2 regions of the Cellulosilyticum sp. ST5 genome follow, and region 1 is predicted to be linked to the other one. Evidence: a T-box and tRNA genes for the amino acid it is inferred to sense, from the RefSeq annotation. Region 1 holds a T-box; the other holds one or more tRNA genes.
The links. The T-box of region 1 lies ahead of argS (arginine--tRNA ligase). A T-box ahead of a tRNA ligase gene usually reads a tRNA of that ligase, here a tRNA-Arg.
Positions count from the first base shown of each region.

Region 2: it encodes a tRNA-Arg, which carries the amino acid that the T-box ahead of argS (arginine--tRNA ligase) is inferred to sense. The anticodon was not compared.

Region 1 covers NZ_CP132338.1:247,704-256,528, reverse strand. The annotation lists gene QTL86_RS01200 (ribonucleoside-diphosphate reductase subunit alpha) at 1-422, opposite strand, end outside; gene QTL86_RS01195 (deoxycytidylate deaminase) at 715-1,224, shown strand; gene argS (arginine--tRNA ligase) at 1,295-3,067, opposite strand; T-box leader at 3,127-3,347, opposite strand; gene glgA (glycogen synthase GlgA) at 3,457-4,905, opposite strand; gene QTL86_RS01180 (FtsX-like permease family protein) at 5,067-6,158, opposite strand; gene QTL86_RS01175 (ABC transporter ATP-binding protein) at 6,148-6,816, opposite strand; gene QTL86_RS01170 (FtsX-like permease family protein) at 6,817-7,902, opposite strand; gene QTL86_RS01165 (response regulator) at 8,003-8,635, opposite strand; gene QTL86_RS01160 (sensor histidine kinase) at 8,652-8,825, opposite strand, start outside.
Region 2 covers NZ_CP132338.1:3,634,265-3,643,089, forward strand. The annotation lists gene QTL86_RS17595 (hypothetical protein) at 89-595, shown strand; gene QTL86_RS17600 (M13 family metallopeptidase) at 628-2,661, opposite strand; gene QTL86_RS17605 (flavodoxin family protein) at 3,017-3,640, opposite strand; tRNA gene QTL86_RS17610 (tRNA-Arg) at 4,128-4,201, opposite strand; tRNA gene QTL86_RS17615 (tRNA-Gly) at 4,208-4,278, opposite strand; tRNA gene QTL86_RS17620 (tRNA-Lys) at 4,288-4,360, opposite strand; rRNA gene QTL86_RS17625 (23S ribosomal RNA) at 4,835-7,737, opposite strand; rRNA gene QTL86_RS17630 (16S ribosomal RNA) at 8,390-8,825, opposite strand, start outside.

The DNA.
Region 1 (8,825 bases):
GTATCTGTATAATTCATTTTTAAGTAATCCCCGTAAAGTCCTCTATGAATTAGTTCTTCATAAAGTTCTTTATAGTCACCATATCCAAAATGCGTATAACCTCTACTAATAGCCGCTTCTTTATAAAGGTCATATACTAGAAGCCTAGCTGCTACATACTGCCAATTAATATGCGTTTGTTTAACTTGATTGCCATAAGCATCTTCATTAGTCTGAATAACCTTCTCAATAGCAGTTTGAATAAGCACTTTTTGAATTTCTCTAGTTGTCATCTTGTCTCTAAATTGAATTTTAGCATCTAACTCTAGTTCTATTGGATCACAACCAGCTAAATTACGGCAGGCAAACTCTACCATCTTTTTGGTTTTACTCGCACAAAGTGGCTCTAATCTACCATCTCTTTTTCTAATTTCAATCGTCACCTGAACACCCCATCTCTTTTACTTAACCTTCACATTGTTTCCTTTATCTTGTCTTGCATCTATAACGTCCGAAACATTTTCGATACTGATAAATAATTTATTTTAGAGAATAATTATTATCCTCTTTGATGAATTCTATTATACACAATTTCCTTAGAAAGTGCTAACAAAAAAACATCAAAAATCCCTCACTGATTTTGGTAATTATCTACGAAGTGTGTTGAACAATAACTTCTATCATATTATACTAGGTGTAATGATTAAAGATTGCTATTTCATGAGGAGGGATAAAATGAAACGCCAAGAATATATTTCCTGGGATGATTACTTTATGGGCATCGCCCTATTAGCAGCTAAGAGAAGTAAGGATCCAAGTACACAGGTAGGTGCTTGTATTGTGAGTGGAGCTTCTCATGATTCTGCTAATGAAAATACCATTTTAAGTGTGGGGTATAATGGCCTTCCTTTAGGCTGTTCAGACGACGAATTTCCCTGGGAAAGAGATGGAGACTTTTTAGATACCAAATATCCTTTTGTTGTACATGCTGAACTTAATGCTATCTTAAACGCTAGAGGTAAATCTTTAGTAGGTGCTAGAATTTATGTAGCACTTTTTCCTTGTAATGAATGCTGTAAAGCCATTATTCAATGTGGCATTAAAGAAGTCATTTACCTTTCAGATAAATATGCCGATACCGACGCCGTAAAAGCTTCAAAGAAAATGTTTGAAGCTGCAGGGGTAAAACTAACTCAATTAGTACCACAGACCACTAAAATTGAGCTTTCTTTTATTCAAGAATAAAAACTAAAGAGGTGTAATCAAAATGTATTTATATCATTTTGGCTACACCTCTTATTTCTATCTATTTTCACTACATCTTTTCTGGTACCTCTATGCCTAACAACTCTAAACTTACGGTTAAAATAGCTTGAGTTAAGGTTATAAGATTAATCCAAGCAACCTGCTTATTCTTATCCTGTTCTTTTAAAATATTATGCTCATGATAAAAATGGTTGAAACTATTAGAAACCTCATAAATGTATTGACAAATTCTATGTGGTGCATAATTTATAAAACTAGCTTCAATAATCTCATTAAATCTAGTTAACTTCAGCATTAAGTCTCTTTCACTCTTGCTAGATGGTACGCTCACTTCTATCTTGCTTCCAAGATTATCTTGGCCCTCCTCCCTATACTTACTTAGAATGGACCCAATACGTACAACGGTATATAAAATATAAGGACCGGTATTCCCTTCAAAATCAGTAAATCTATCAAGATCAAAAATATAGTCTTTTGAAATCTGATTAGATAAGTCTCCATATTTTAATGCAGCTATTCCTATCTTACTTGCAATTGCCATGCCCTCTTCATACTTAATACTTTTATTAGTACTAACTTTTTCATAGACCTTATGAGTTACTTCTTTGATAAGATTTTCTAGACGCATAACACCTCCATCTCTTGTTTTATAAGGCTTTCCATCCTTTCCATTTACAGTTCCAAAGCCAAGAAAGATTAATTTCGTTTTATCATCTATTAGGTGAGTCTTTCTTGCACATCTAAAAACCTGTTCAAAATGCATTGCCTGTCTCTTATCTACAATATAAATAATTTCATCAGGATTATAATCTATTCTTCTCATAGCAATTGTTGCTAAATCAGTCGTACTATAAAGAGTGCCCCCATCTGATTTGACTAATATACAAGGAGGCATCTCCTTCTGATCTGATTCTTCTTTTACATCTACCACAAGTGCTCCTTCACTTTCATAAGCATCCCCTTGATCAATTAGTTGTTGTACCATAGTAGGAATATAGCCTTGCACATCACTTTCCTTATTCCATAAATCAAAAGAAACATTAAGCTGTTTATAATTTCTTTTTAAATCTGTTATAGATACATCTAGAATATGCTTCCATAAAGCTACATACCCTCTATGTCCATTCTGAAATAAATAAGTAGCTTCTTTTGCTTCTTCCATAAAGCTAGGCACTTCTTTAGCATATCTGCTAGCTGTAGGATACATCTCTTCTAATTCATCTATTAAAAAAGGCGGTTCTTTGGGATAAGCTCCTATATGACTTGAATCAAAATAAGGTAAGTTAGGTGAACGTTTTTTTAACTCTGTAATGATTAATCCTATTGGGAGTCCCCAATCACCTAAATGGGCATCTCCTAAGACCTTATAACCTAAAAATCTCCCTACTCTTTTAAGGCTCTCTCCTATGATAGCGGTTCTGAGATGCCCTACATGTAAAGGCTTAGCTACGTTAGGTCCACCATAATCTAAAATCATTTTCTTTCCTTTCCCAATCTCGCTACATCCCCACTTAGGAGCCATTGCCATATCATTCAAGTACCTAGCAATGAAATCATCTGTAAGTGTTATATTGATAAATCCTGGCATTACACAAACAATACTTTTGTATAAACTGGATTTTTTTAACTTACTTGCAATTTCTTCTGCAATCTGTAATGGTGCTTGTTTATATACTTTACCTGCCACTAAAGCACCATTGCACTGAAACTGACATAAATCCGGCCTATTAGACCAAGCTACCTTACCATATTCTGCTTGATAACCACAATCCGTAAATGCTTTTTCTACTTCTTTTGATATGCAAATCTGTAGTTGCTCCATCACTTAACCTCCTATAAAAGTATAAAAAAGAATAAAAAAAACCGCCCCTTATTAAAATAATAAGAGACGGAATATTCCGCGGTACCACTCCAATTGATTGCCTCTGCAATCCACTTGAAAACTTTAACGCAGTTAACGTCACATCCTACATTCTAAATTTAGAAATTCAGATAGCTTCTCCAAGGTCCTCTTCTCCCTATGACTTCATGCTGGACTTCCACTCTGTTCCAACTCGCTGTATGAACTTTCAAAAGGATACTTTCCTTTTCATTGAATTTAGTATATTTTTCGTAGTATAGCTTTAAAAGTTTTTCTTGTCAATGCCTACTTCCTATCTTTTATGATTATTTAGTCACCTTCATATAAATAGTTTTGTCCCTTTTAACATTTTACCAAGTAAGCTGGTCATAAAGTGCTTCATACTTCTTAGCAGAAGTACGCCATGAAAAATCGGTATTCATACCTCTTTCAATCATCTGATTCCACTCACGTTTATGCTCAAAGTAAATGCGCTTTGCATAATTAATAACATAAAGCATCTCATCGGCATTATAATTTGCAAAGGTAAAGCCTGTACCTGTTTTTTCATATTCATTATAAGGCTGTACTGTATCTTTTAGGCCACCGGTTTCTCTTACAATAGGTACTGTACCATATCTTAGAGCCATTAGTTGTGCAAGGCCGCAAGGTTCAAAACGTGAAGGCATTAAAAGTGTATCCGCCGCTGCATATAATTTATGAGCTAAATCATCTGAGTAAAAAATATTGGCAGATACACGTTCAGGCATAATCCACTGATAATGCTCAAACATGTTCTCATACTGAGGTTCTCCTGTGCCCACAACAACTAATTGTACATTTTGATCACAAATACCACTCATTACCCAGTCAATAAGATCTAGACCTTTTTGATCAGTTAATCTGGAAATAATACCAATCATAAATTTCTTGTCATTTACTTCTAAACCAAGCTGCTTTTGAAGGCCTCGTTTATTCTTAATTTTTTCACTTCTAAAATTTCTAGCAGAATAGTTCTGATATAAGCTTTCATCTTTAACAGGGTCATAAACCTCATAGTCAATTCCATTTAAAATACCACATAATTCATGGTTTCTAGCGCGAAGTAGTCCATCTAATCCTTCCCCATAATAAGGCATCTGTATTTCTCCTGCATAGGTTTCACTTACTGTTGTAATATAATCCGCATAGACAAGTCCGCCCTTTAACATATTGGCATCCTTATAGTATTCTAGCTTATCAGGTGTAAATAAGTACTCAGGTAAGCCTGTAATGCCTTTAATTGTTTTAACATCCCAAATTCCTTGGAATTTAAGATTATGTATAGTCATAATGACTTTTATGTTCCTAAAGAATGAGTTACTACTAAATAAACTCTTTAGAAATACAGGAACAAGTCCAGCTTGCCAGTCATGGCAATGGATAACATCTGGCTTAAAATCAATAACAGGTAAAACAGCTAAAGCTGCTTTACTAAAAAAGCAAAATTTTTCGATATCAAAGCGCATGGTACCATAAGGTGCCCAACCACTAAAATAATATTCATTGTCAATAAAATAGTACGTAATGCCTTCGTAAACCATTTTCATAATGCCTACATGTAAAGGCTCTTGAAACCAGCCCATATCCATATAAAAATGGGTTACATATTCAAACTGACTTCTATATTGTTCAGGTATGCAAGTATAATTTGGGATGATTACTCTTACATCATACTTCTCTGGATTAAACATCTTTGGCAAGGTTCCCACTACATCTGCTAGGCCACCTGTTTTTATAAAGGGAACACACTCTGAAGCTACAAATAGTATTTTTTTCATAGGCTTTCTCCTCTAATTTTTCTGACTTTTTTAACTTATTTTATTTTAATACCGTTTCCCATATTTTACAAGCTTCTTCAAGTCTTATCTTCATTTTTGTAACTTATAGGTAAAAAAAAGTATAAACTTTCCTTATACTTTGTAGTAGCTTACAATTCTATTTACTCATACATACTTTTCTGCCAGCTGTTTTGTTTTAACTCTAAGTTCATGCATCTTATTGTTAGTCCATACAAAATCAAAATCATGATTGCCGGAACCACAATAAACGTATTGTGCCAAGCGTTGAAATAGATACCCCTTGCTTCACAGTATAAATACTTAAATAAAATAACCCCTATCTCTCCAACCCCAACACCTATTAAACCACCTATTGAAAGTAGAATAGCATAATAACTAAAAAGCTGTCTTTTTATTTTTCCATAGCTATAACCAATAAGCCTTAATAAAGTAATTTCACTTAATCTCCCTTTAAGTTCATTGCTTAGTAAATTAAGTATAGTAGCTACTAAGCCTGCGAAAAACACAGTAACAACAACGCCTCCTAGTATGAGCATATTATGGATTAACGTCTTTTCAAAAAGTCTTGTTTCACTATAGCAACCAATAGACGCTACTTGTTTAAATAAACGAAGAACTTCAGTTTCTACTACATCTCCATAAGGGAACGCAAAAGTTACCACATATCCCTTAGTAGGTCCTGACATTTCTGATAAATAAATATTAGCCTTGCCTTTAATCACGCCACAGATCTGGTAATTTTTATCTAAATCCTCGTCGATATAATCCCTTCCAATCCAGTCTCCTATCTGAGCATCATAGAGCGCCAAAGACTCTGCTGTTACTAATATTTGATCTTCATCTTTTGGTAAATCTCCTTCTATAAGCTTAACATCTAACCTTTCCATTAAAGCCTCTAACTGTCCTTCTTGCACCTTAATAAAAGGCGTTCCTCCTGTGTTAAAAAACAACATAGGTGTTCTCATATAATAGCATTCTCCCTCAAACACCTCTGTTACACCCTCTATGTGACTTAAGGTATTGATATCAGATTCTTTTTGTTTATCTGTTCCACCGTTAACATCTATCGTTATAACCTGCCTAATACTATAACCCAATCCATATTGCATACCTTCTACAACGCTATGTCCTATACTTAGCAAGAAAATAATAAGGCCTATTTGTAAAACAAGTACAACTAAGGTAGGAATGCTTCTTTTCAAAGTGTACATCCATTCCTCCTTAGTCCTCATCTTTATCGCCTCCTAATTGACCCTCTCTTAAATAAATCATTTCATCTGCCATGGCTATCTTCGTTTCATCATGGGTTACAAATAAAATAGTTGTTTGTGCTTTTATTTCTTCTAGCAGTTCCATCACACTACTAGCTGCTCTATGGTCAAGTGAAGCTGTAATCTCATCCGCAAAAAGGACTTTAGGTTCATTAATAAGGGCTCTAGCCACTGCCACTCTCTGACATTGTCCTCCGCTTAGCTCATAAGGCTTTTTCTTCAGTTCTCGCTCTAAGCCTAGACGTTCTAGTAAGCTTTTTGCTTTTTCCACATCATCTGGTTTCTTTGAATTAAGTGGTACCAGGGTGTTATGTAATACGTCCATATATGGAATTAAAAAATGTTTTTGAAAAACAAAGCCAAACTCCTTTAATCTAATAGCTGCTAAAGCTTCTTCTTCCATCTCAGATAAAACTGCTCCTTTATAGTATACCTTGCCACTAGTAGGCTTTTGAATCCCACTTAACAAATAAAGTAGTGAACTTTTACCACTTCCTGAAGGTCCCAATATACCATAGAACTGTCCCTCCTTAATTTCTAAATTAATATGGGTTAAAGCATGGGTTTTATCTTCCTTATCTAAATCATACAACAAACTCACATTTTCTACTTTAAACATTTAATATCCCCTTTGAACCAGTGTGACTTGTGTCGTCGTACGTAATAAAATCCAAGTTGGAATAAGTGAAAAAATCATCATAAAAAGTGGGACAATGATTAATAGCTTGATAATACTTAAGTCCATCTTAAAAAGCATATAGCCATTAGGTTTTGCTAAAAAAATATTGAGACCTTTTACAATCACACTAATAATCAATATAGCTAATATAGTAGCTATAATCGTACTTATCAAAATTTCTTTAGACATTCTTTTAATGAGCATACTGTCGCTATAACCAATAGCACTTAAAATGCCAACTTCTCTTCGTCTAGCCAAATAATGCATATACGTTAGAAACCCGGTAGTTACCGATAATACTAAAGTCATTACCATCATAATAATATTGAAGGTATGCTCTAAATCACTAAAGCCGTGCATATTTTCTTTTGTAACGCTTGCTAAATCCTCATAATAGACTCCTTCCGGGAGCATCGCTCTTACTGCCGTATTCATCTGACTAACTCTACCTTTTTTAGCTAAAATCAAATAATAGTATCCATTATCCTCAACAGTTGTGGGACAAAAACCTATAGGAAGTGTAGATTCAAAAGTATCCTGATACGTTGTTTGATTATCCTTAATGGTCATATCACCTAACTGTAACTTTCTATTCGTTACTACTCTTTGACTTAATATGGCTTTAAACTGATTTTCCTCAGGAATCCGGCTTGTATCATATTCTGGCGCTAACTGCTCCATTATTTTCACAATCCCTTTTCTTTCTAAGAAGTAAGTTGTACTATCAATGTTACTCAGAAATCCTTGGAAGGCTTGATAATAGTTGTAATACGGGTAGATTCCTTCTACATCATCTAGATTTTTAATCTTTTCTATCAGTTGTGGTTCTACTTCGTTTCCTTTACTATACAAATGAGAATAATAGTGGTGCTTGATTTCCCAAACATTCATCTCATCTTTTTGGCTGTTAATAATGATTTTGGTAACACCTAGCAAAATAATACAGATGGCTACACTTACAATATATCTAAAAACCACCTTTTGATTACCTTTGCTATATGTGCTATAGCTTAAAGGCTTGTCCAATATTTTCCCTCCTCTCATTTCCAATAATATAGGGCGTCAAGTTTCTTTTGTCATAGATAGTGAATCATTTCACTCCTCATCTATCTTTAGCTAGCTATACTTAAAAAATGCTTTTTAGGAGATTAGCTGCTTCTACTCTATTTTCTGTTTGCGTTTTAGCATAAATATTAGAAACATAGTTTTTTACTGTTCCTTCTGATATGTAAAGGGTTTTAGCAATTTGCTTATTGGTAAAACCATCTTTCATCATTTCTGCAATTTGTACTTCTCTTTCTGTAAAATCATAAGGATTCTCCCTTTTTTTAAGTGCCTCTGGTGCATAAATATTCTTAGCTAATACTTCTGCTACCTTTTGAGGCATCATAAAACGTCCTTCATGCACTTCTTTAACACATTCTGCTAATTGATCATAAGGCATATCTTTAAATAAATAGCCACTAGCCCCATAAGCCATAGCTTGCACAATATATTCTTCATCTTCGAAAGTAGTAAGCATGACTACTTTTACCCTATATTTTTCTTCTTTAAGTTTTTTTACAGTTTCTACCCCATTCATTTCTGGCATTCTTATATCTAGGAGCAAAACGTCTAGCTGATGTTGCTTACAGATTTCTAGTGCTTCAAAGCCATTTTTCCCAGTAGCCACTACTTGAAGTTCTTCGTATGTACTTAATATACGCCTTAATCCATCTCTCATAAGCTCTTGATCATCTACAATAGCTATGTTTATCATGATTTCGCTCCTTTCTTTATTCCTCTAATGGGATCTGTGCTTGTATAGTAAATCCTTCATCTTTATAGCTTTCAAAATGAAGCGTTCCTCCTAATGCTTCTACACGTTCTCTCATAGCATTTAAGCCAAAGCCTTGCTTGAAGGCTATGGCTCCTAGTCCATTATCTAAAATCTCAATCCATAAATGTCT
Region 2 (8,825 bases), 1.5 Mb from region 1:
AAACCTTAACGTCTCCTCTCCCTTTCTTGTGCTAAACTAAAGTTGGAATGTATCTTTTAGTGATTTTATTTAAGAGGAGGCATGGCTTATGCTTAGTCCAAGAAGCAGAAATGCTGGGCAAAAAGTGACAGCTGGAGTTAATACTTTTTATTTGCTATTTGAAATTCTTACAAGCTCTATCGGTCTAGGTTTTACACTTTATATTTTTATAAGTGATCGTGATTTAACAACTCGTATCATAATGGCTTTTCTTATCCTATGTCTTTTGGTTGTGTTTCTTCGTAGTATCATTTTACTGATACTTTACTTTTTAGAACTTAAAATAGCCAAAATTGACCCCTTGGAATTATCAGCTACTTTGACTAATCGTAAAACTCAACTAATAAAAGCACAATCTATTCTTACTAAAATGGCTAGCATTACTTATCTTATTTATGATTATGGTATTTTTATTGTTTGGTTTATTCTTCTTGCATTCTTTGATTACATTTGCTTAAAGCAATTTAATACTAGCAGTTTTATAATTTTTATTATTTCTCTCTTCTTCTGGGCCGTTGGTATTGCACTACTATGGAAGAAGCTTAAGAAAAAATAAGAGGAGCTGTGCCTAGCTCCTCTTATCTCTATTTAATAAATCTTTAATCTATCTTCTGGTTTAACGTACATATCATCACCTTCTTTTACATCATAAGCTTCGTAGAACTCTTCAAATTGCTGTACAACTGCATTAGCTCTTACTTTACCTGGTGAATGAGCATCTAATTGCAATAATTGTTCAGTATATGCTTCTGATGATTTAATACGCCACACCTTTGCCCAAGACTCAAAGAAAGCCTTGTAATCTGGGTTTTTTTCTTTATTTAAAATGTCTAACATACACGAAATAGCTGTGATATCTGCAATATTTTCAGATACTGTCAAATCTCCATTTACCTTTTGCCCTGGCAGAACTTCTATTTGGCTATAAAAACTTCTTACCTTTTTAGTGTTTTCTTCAAATTTAGTATAGTCTTGTTCAGTCCACCAGTTAGCCACATTTCCTTTTTCATCAAAATGAGACCCATTTGTATCAAAAGCATGGCTTATTTCATGAGCAATAACTGCTCCAATACCACCTAGGTTAGCTTCTCTACTTTGATGAATATCATAATAAGGTACTTCCAGAATAGCTGCTGGGAATGTAATATCATTAGCACTTGGGTTATAGCAAGCATTAACGGTTTGTGGTGATATTAAGAACGTTGTCTTATCTACTGGCTGATTTAAGCTCTGTACCTGCTTTGCAAAAGACCAGTCTGCAATATTAAATACATTTTCTACTAAAGAACTTCCTTCTTCAATGGATTTAATATCAAGGTCAGTATAATCCATCCATTTATCTGGATAACCAATTTTAATAGTCATGGTATCTAGCTTTTTAATAGCATTTGCTTTTGTTTCAGGGCTCATCCATTCTACTTTTTGAAGCTTTTCTTTATAATTTGCAATGATTTCTTTTACTAAAGCTTCAACATCTTCCTTTTCTTCTTTAGAAAAAGTTTTCTCTACATAGAGTTTACCGATTTCATCTGAGAATATTCCACTAATAACATTTAGTGCTTGCTCTTCTCTAGAAGTCTCTCCTTCAACACCATATAAAGTAGCTGCAAGTTCCTTATTAGCATTTTCAAACTTCTCTCCTAAGAGTGTAGCTGTTGAGTATAAAAATCTTATTTCTAAAGCATCTTTAATGATATTTACATTTTCTTTTGTATAAATCTTATCGAGGGCCTTCAGCCATTCTGGTTCTTGAAGAATTATCTTAGTAGCCTTATCAAGTCCCATGTTTTTTAACATAGTAGATGGCTTAAGGTTTGGTGCTAATTGGTCTAGCTGTTCTAAAGTATAGACATTATAAATCCTGTCATAGATATTAGGATCAACTGTAACCTCATCTTGACCAATAATCGAAGGTGCTAACATGCTATCTAGTTTAAAAGCATTATCAACTTTCTTTTTTGCTTCCGTTTCTGAATAACCATATAAGACTGCTATCTTATTCAAATACGTATTTATTGCTGTTTTCATTGTCTTAGCCATTTCTGTATCTTTGGTATAGTAATCAGAGTTACTTAAGATTAAACCTGTAGAATTAATATAAACACAGTTTGTGGTACTATCCTTTAAATCTGCTCCTACACCTACATTAAGTAACCCTGTATTTTGTTGAATTCTTAAGTTGTTAAGTAACTTTGTAATCCCAAAAAGATCTTTAGCTGATTTAATTTCATCCATATAAGATTTAATAGGTGTGATACCTGTTTTATTTCTTGCTTCTACATTTAAGTAATTGTTATATAAGTTAATCATTTTCCTTTCGGTACTATTAGCTTTATACTGACTCTGATTTTCAAATAGTTGTTTGAAAATGGCATCTATTTGAACTCTACATTTATCTTCAAGTTCTCCAAAAGTTGAAACAGACGGATAACCAGGTTTAATCACAGCTTCTTGTAACCACTTTTCATTCACGGCTGTATAAAAATCATCCTGAATTCTTACCTGCTTGTTAGCTACTACTGTTGTCTGCTCAGCCGCTATAAGTTGTACTGAAGAAAAAGTCATAACAACAGCTAATAGCACTAAATTCATTTTTTGTCTTGCTTTTTTAATTAATTTCAATTTCTAATCCCCCTATATATCTTTATTATTATTTTTATATTGTAGCTCGTTTTTCCCAGAATAATTCCAAATATAATTATTTCTTTATTAACATTAAAAAAATATAAAGATGCTGTAATCATCTAACCACTATTGCAGAAGCAACTTTGTACCTACTCATTTCTTCCATTCACATTTCCTTCTCTATACCATATCTATCTTTCTTCATTTTTATTTCTTTATTACTTACGGATACTCAACTCTATACCATAATAAAGCTTTATGTATTGCTTCAGTACCGTTCTACAAACAAAATAAAAGACCATCGTCCTAATGATTAGGGCAATAGCCTCTTGCGGAGCATGTTATTTTTATGTTATCTGATAAAGCTTGTTGTTACTTTTTCTTCTCTTTCTGGGATGTTAATACCTACCTTTTTGCCAGCCTCGATAGCTTTTAAGATCCATGCCATGTTATTACCTAGATTTCTCATAATTTGCATACCTTCTAGATCTTGTTTTACTTCGTCTGGATTTGTTCCATGTACCATATTCCAGTAGCTAGAAGATATCACCGGCATATTAGCGATTGTAAAATACTTATTAAGTTGATCAAAAGTGGCTGTTGCACCACTACGTCTACAGCTTGCAATAGCAGCTCCTGGTTTGTATTCAAAAATAGGTTTCCCTGCATAAAAAGCACGGTCTAAAAATGAGGTTAATACGCCTGATGCTGCTGCATAATGTACAGGAGAACCAAATATAAATCCATCTGTTGTCTTAGCTTTTTCTAAAAAGACATTAACACTATCCTGATAAATGCATTTGCCATCTAATTTTCTACAGGCACCACACCCCATACAGCCACGAATAGCTTCTGTCCCTACATGAAAAATTTCAGTTTTAATCCCATTTTTCTCTAACGCTCCCGCTACTTCACAAAGTGCAGTATAAGTACAACCCTTTGCTTTTGGGCTACCATTCACTAATAATACTTTCATGATTAAATCCCCCTTTTAAGTTAATTTAGTTACTACTATTATAGAATATTCTATCTAGCTTGAATACATCACTTTAAATCCATATTTCTATCTCTATTCTTAGACCCTTCCAATAATTATATAGGGTCATTCCTCCTCATCTTACTTGTTTTAAAACCAAAAGCTTTTTAGTTTTAAAACACTTACAGACATTTAAAAATATCTATTCTATTTCTTTCATAATATGCCTTCTTAATATCACTTTACTTTTATTAGAGAATCTATTTTCTATGTAGATATATAATATACCGCATCTCTATCTTGCTATATCTATCCATCACTCTAAAGATATCTTCATATTCTTGATCTGTTTGTATAAATATAGGCACGTCCGTATCAACCCACTTAATTTAAAATGGAAAAGACTTATTTATAAACACCAAAAGAGGTCACTATTTTAGTTTTCAATAACTAAAATAGTGACCTCTTCTGATTGTAAGCTAAAATACGTATCCACAGGGATTCGAACCCCGGACCCACGCCTTAGAAGGGCGTTGCTCTATCCAGCTGAGCTATGGATACATATAAAGCGGGTGATGGGAATCGAACCCACGTAGTCAGCTTGGAAGGCTGAAGTTCTACCATTGAACTACACCCGCACGTCAAAATGAGCCACCCGGGAATCGAACCCGGGACAACTTGATTAAAAGTCAAGTGCTCTACCGACTGAGCTAGTGACCCGTAAAATTGACTGCTTAAGAATAATACCTTATTTCTAGCTTTAAGTCAAGTGTTTATTACTAATTTCTCAAAAAAACAGGCTTTTCCTCACATATTTGAGCTCATAATCTTATCCTTATCTGCTTTTTAATCTTTATTTGTTATCCTAATGACTGGTTTGATCTTAGCTATATTTCCTTCTAATATTATATATTTTCCTCTTGCTTTATGTCTACTGATTAATCTATTTCTGTAATAATGTTAATTTATTCTCTTTGAACTCTAAATATCTTATAGCTAAAAGGTTCAATAATGGAGTAATCCAAATTATATCGGTTACTAAAACCTTATCTATTGCCTTTATAGATAACCTGTATTATTTTACATATCCTACATACATTATATATAAGTATTTAAACACAAAAAACACCCTCTCGGGTGCTCTCTTCTCATACCTTCAAAAACAAATACTACAACTATTCAACCTTCATTATCTAGGTCAAACCCTCGAACCGTTAGTATTGGTCACCTCAATGTATTACTACACTTACAGCTCCAACCTATCTACCTCATAGTCTCTAAGGGGTCTTACTCCTTTCGGATGGGAAATCTTATCTTGTGGTCTGCTTCACGCTTAGATGCCTTCAGCGTTTATCAGATCCAGACTTGGCTACTCTGCTATGCCTTTGGTAAGACAACAGATGCACCAGTGGTCCGTCCATCCCGGTCCTCTCGTACTAAGGACAGCTCCACTCAAATTTCCTGCGCCCACGACGGATAGGGACCGAACTGTCTCACGACGTTCTGAACCCAGCTCGCGTACCGCTTTAATGGGCGAACAGCCCAACCCTTGGAACCTGCTTCAGCTCCAGGATGCGATGAGCCGACATCGAGGTGCCAAACCTCCCCGTCGATGTGAACTCTTGGGGGAGATAAGCCTGTTATCCCCGGGGTAGCTTTTATCCGTTGAGCGATGGCAATCCCACTTTCATACCACCGGATCACTAAGTCCTACTTTCGTACCTGCTCCACCCGTCGGTGTCGCAGTCAAGCAACCTTATGCCTTTGCACTCTTCGAATGGTTTCCGACCATTCTGAGGTTACCTTTGAGCGCCTCCGTTACTCTTTAGGAGGCGACCGCCCCAGTCAAACTGTCCACCTGACATTGTCCCAGACCCGGGTAACGGGCCATGGTTAGAAGTTAAGTATTACAAGAGAGGTATCCCACCGGCGACTCCACCTAGACTGGCGTCCAGATTTCTCAGTCTCCCTCCTATCCTGTACATGTAATACCCAACCTCAGTATCAAGCTACAGTAAAGCTCCACGGGGTCTTTCCGTCCTGTCGCGGGTAACCAGCATCTTCACTGGTACTACAATTTCACCGGGTGCGCTGTCGAGACAGTGCCCAAATCATTACGCCTTTCGTGCGGGTCAGAACTTACCTGACAAGGAATTTCGCTACCTTAGGACCGTTATAGTTACGGCCGCCGTTTACTGGGGCTTAAGTTCAAAGCTTCGTCCTTAGACTAACCTCTCCCCTTAACCTTCCAGCACCGGGCAGGCGTCAGCCCTTATACATCACCTTTCGGTTTAGCAAAGACCTGTGTTTTTGTTAAACAGTTGCTTGGGCCTATTCTCTGCGGCCTACCTAAGTAGGCACCCCTTCTCCCTAAGTTACGGGGTCATTTTGCCGAGTTCCTTAACAACGCTTCTCCCGTCGGCCTTAGGATTCTCTCCTCATCCACCTGTGTCGGTTTACGGTACGGGTACCTATCACGCAATAGCAGCTTTTCTCGGCAGTGTGGATTCAGCAACTTCTCTACTTTTATTTCGATCCCCATCACACTTCATCCTCGCCTAACGGATTTGCCTGTTAGGTGCGACTTTGTGCTTGGCCCAGGATACCATTCCTGGGTTTGCCTATCCTCCTGCGTCCCTGCAGTTCTGATAATAGGTAGTACTGGAATATGAACCAGTTGTCCATCGACTACGACTTTCGTCCTCGCCTTAGGTCCCGACTTACCCAGAGCAGATCAGCTTTACTCTGGAAACCTTGGATATTCGGCCTACAAGATTCTCACTTGTATCTCGCTACTCATTCCGGCATTCTCACTTGTAATTACTCCACAGCTCCTTACGGTACTGCTTCTGCGTCGTTACAACGCTCCTCTACCAATCCACTATTGTGAATTCCATAGCTTCGGTGGTGTGTTTTAGCCCCGGACATTTTCGGCGCAAGATCTCTCGACTAGTGAGCTATTACGCACTCTTTGAATGAGTGGCTGCTTCTAAGCCAACATCCTAGTTGTCTTCGAAATCTCACATCCTTTTCCACTTAACACACACTTGGGGACCTTAGCTGATGGTCTGGACTGTTTTCCTTTTGACCACGTGTCTTATCACTCGTAGTCTGACTGCTGACGGTATCTTGATGGCATTCTTAGTTTGATATGCTTCGGTAAGCTTGTGGGCCCCCTAGGCAATTCAGTGCTTTACCTCCATTAGACTCCTATCAACGCTAGCCCTAAAGCTATTTCGAGGAGAACCAGCTATCTCCGGGTTCGATTGGAATTTCTCCGCTACCCACACGTCATCTCCACCTTTTTCAACAGATGTGAGTTCGGACCTCCATTACCTTTTACGGTAACTTCATCCTGCACATGGGTAGGTCACCCGGTTTCGGGTCTACTAACAATGACTATTTTGGCGCCCTATTCAGACTTGGTTTCCCTTCGGCTTCGTACCTCCTGGTACTTAACCTTGCCACAGCTAGTAACTCGCCGGACCGTTCTACAAAAAGTACGCGGTTGCGCATCATATGGCGCTTCCACTGCTTGTAAACATAGAGTTTCAGGTTCTCTTTCACTCCCCTCCCGGGGTTCTTTTCACCTTTCCTTCACAGTACTATGCGCTATCGGTCACCGAGGAGTATTTAGGCTTGGGGGGTGGTCCCCCCGGCTTCCCACAAGGTTTCTCGTGTCTCGTGGTACTCTGGATACTGCTAGGCTTCACTTGGATTTCGCTTACGGGATTATCACCCTCTTTGATGAGACTTTCCAGACTCTTCAGCTATCTGCATTCTTGCCATGACGCAGTCCTCAACCCCAGATTACAAGTAATCTGGTTTGGCCTGTTTCCCTTTCGCTCGCCGCTACTTAGGAAATCGATGTTTCTTTCTCCTCCTGAAGGTACTTAGATGTTTCAGTTCCCTTCGTTCCCTTCCTATAGTTATGTATTGGCTATAGGATGACAGAGGTTTGCTCTGCCAGGTTTCCCCATTCGGATATCTACGGATCAAGGTTTATTTGCAACTCCCCGTAGCTTTTCGCAGCTTATCACGTCCTTCATCGGCTCTCGGTGCCAAGGCATCCACTCTACGCTCTTAGTAGCTTGACCTATAATGATTAACTTTCGTTAATCGGTCGTTTGTGCCTTGTTAATCAACTTTCGTTGAATACAAAGAATATTTATTATCGGTTAAATTGTAGATTTTACACCCTGACAAACATTTTTGCATTATACAATGCGTGTACATTTATCCATTTGGATAACGATTTCTAAATGCCATCTGCATAGTCATACATCTGTCATTAAGAACTCTGTTTATCGTTAGGCGCAAGTTATATTGCTATAACTTACAAATCTATAATTGTTGTAGTATTTGTTTTTCAAAGTACGATGATCACTTATTAAGTAATCTTTATTTTGCCGTTGCTTACTGCTGACGACTTGTATAATATTACACTATCACATTACATAAGTCAACACTTATTTGATTTTTTTTTTGTTTTAATGCCCTTTTCTCATTCCTCTATGCTTAATAGTTATGATAAAATTTATTTCTAAATAATACTTAACATATAATATGGGATTTACAAAAGTCAAATAATTATAATCATTTTTTATCTTATACGATAAAGACTACACTATTATTGCAGTCTTTATCGTACTCTTAAGCAACAAAAAAGCACTAAGCTTAATGCTTAGTGCTTTCCATAAACTTTCAAAACAAAACAGTAACTATTAAACCTTCGATTTCTATCCTTAGAAAGGAGGTGATCCAGCCGCACCTTCCGATACGGCTACCTTGTTACGACTTCACCCCAGTTATTGGTTTTGCCTTAGACGGCTCCCTCCCCGAAGGGTTGGGTCACCGGCGTTGGGCCCCCCCAACTCCCATGGTGTGACGGGCGGTGTGTACAAGACCCGGGAACGTATTCACCGCGACATTCTGATTCGCGATTACTAGCGATTCCAACTTCATGTAGTCGAGTTGCAGACTACAATCCGAACTGGGACTGCTTTTTTGAGGTTTGCTGACTCTCGCGAGATCGCTTCCCTTTGTAGCAGCCATTGTAGCACGTGTGTAGCCCTAAACATAAGGGGCATGATGATTTGACGTCATCCCCACCTTCCTCCAAGTTATCCCTGGCAGTCTCTCTAGAGTGCCCAACTTAATGCTGGCTACTAAAGATAGGGGTTGC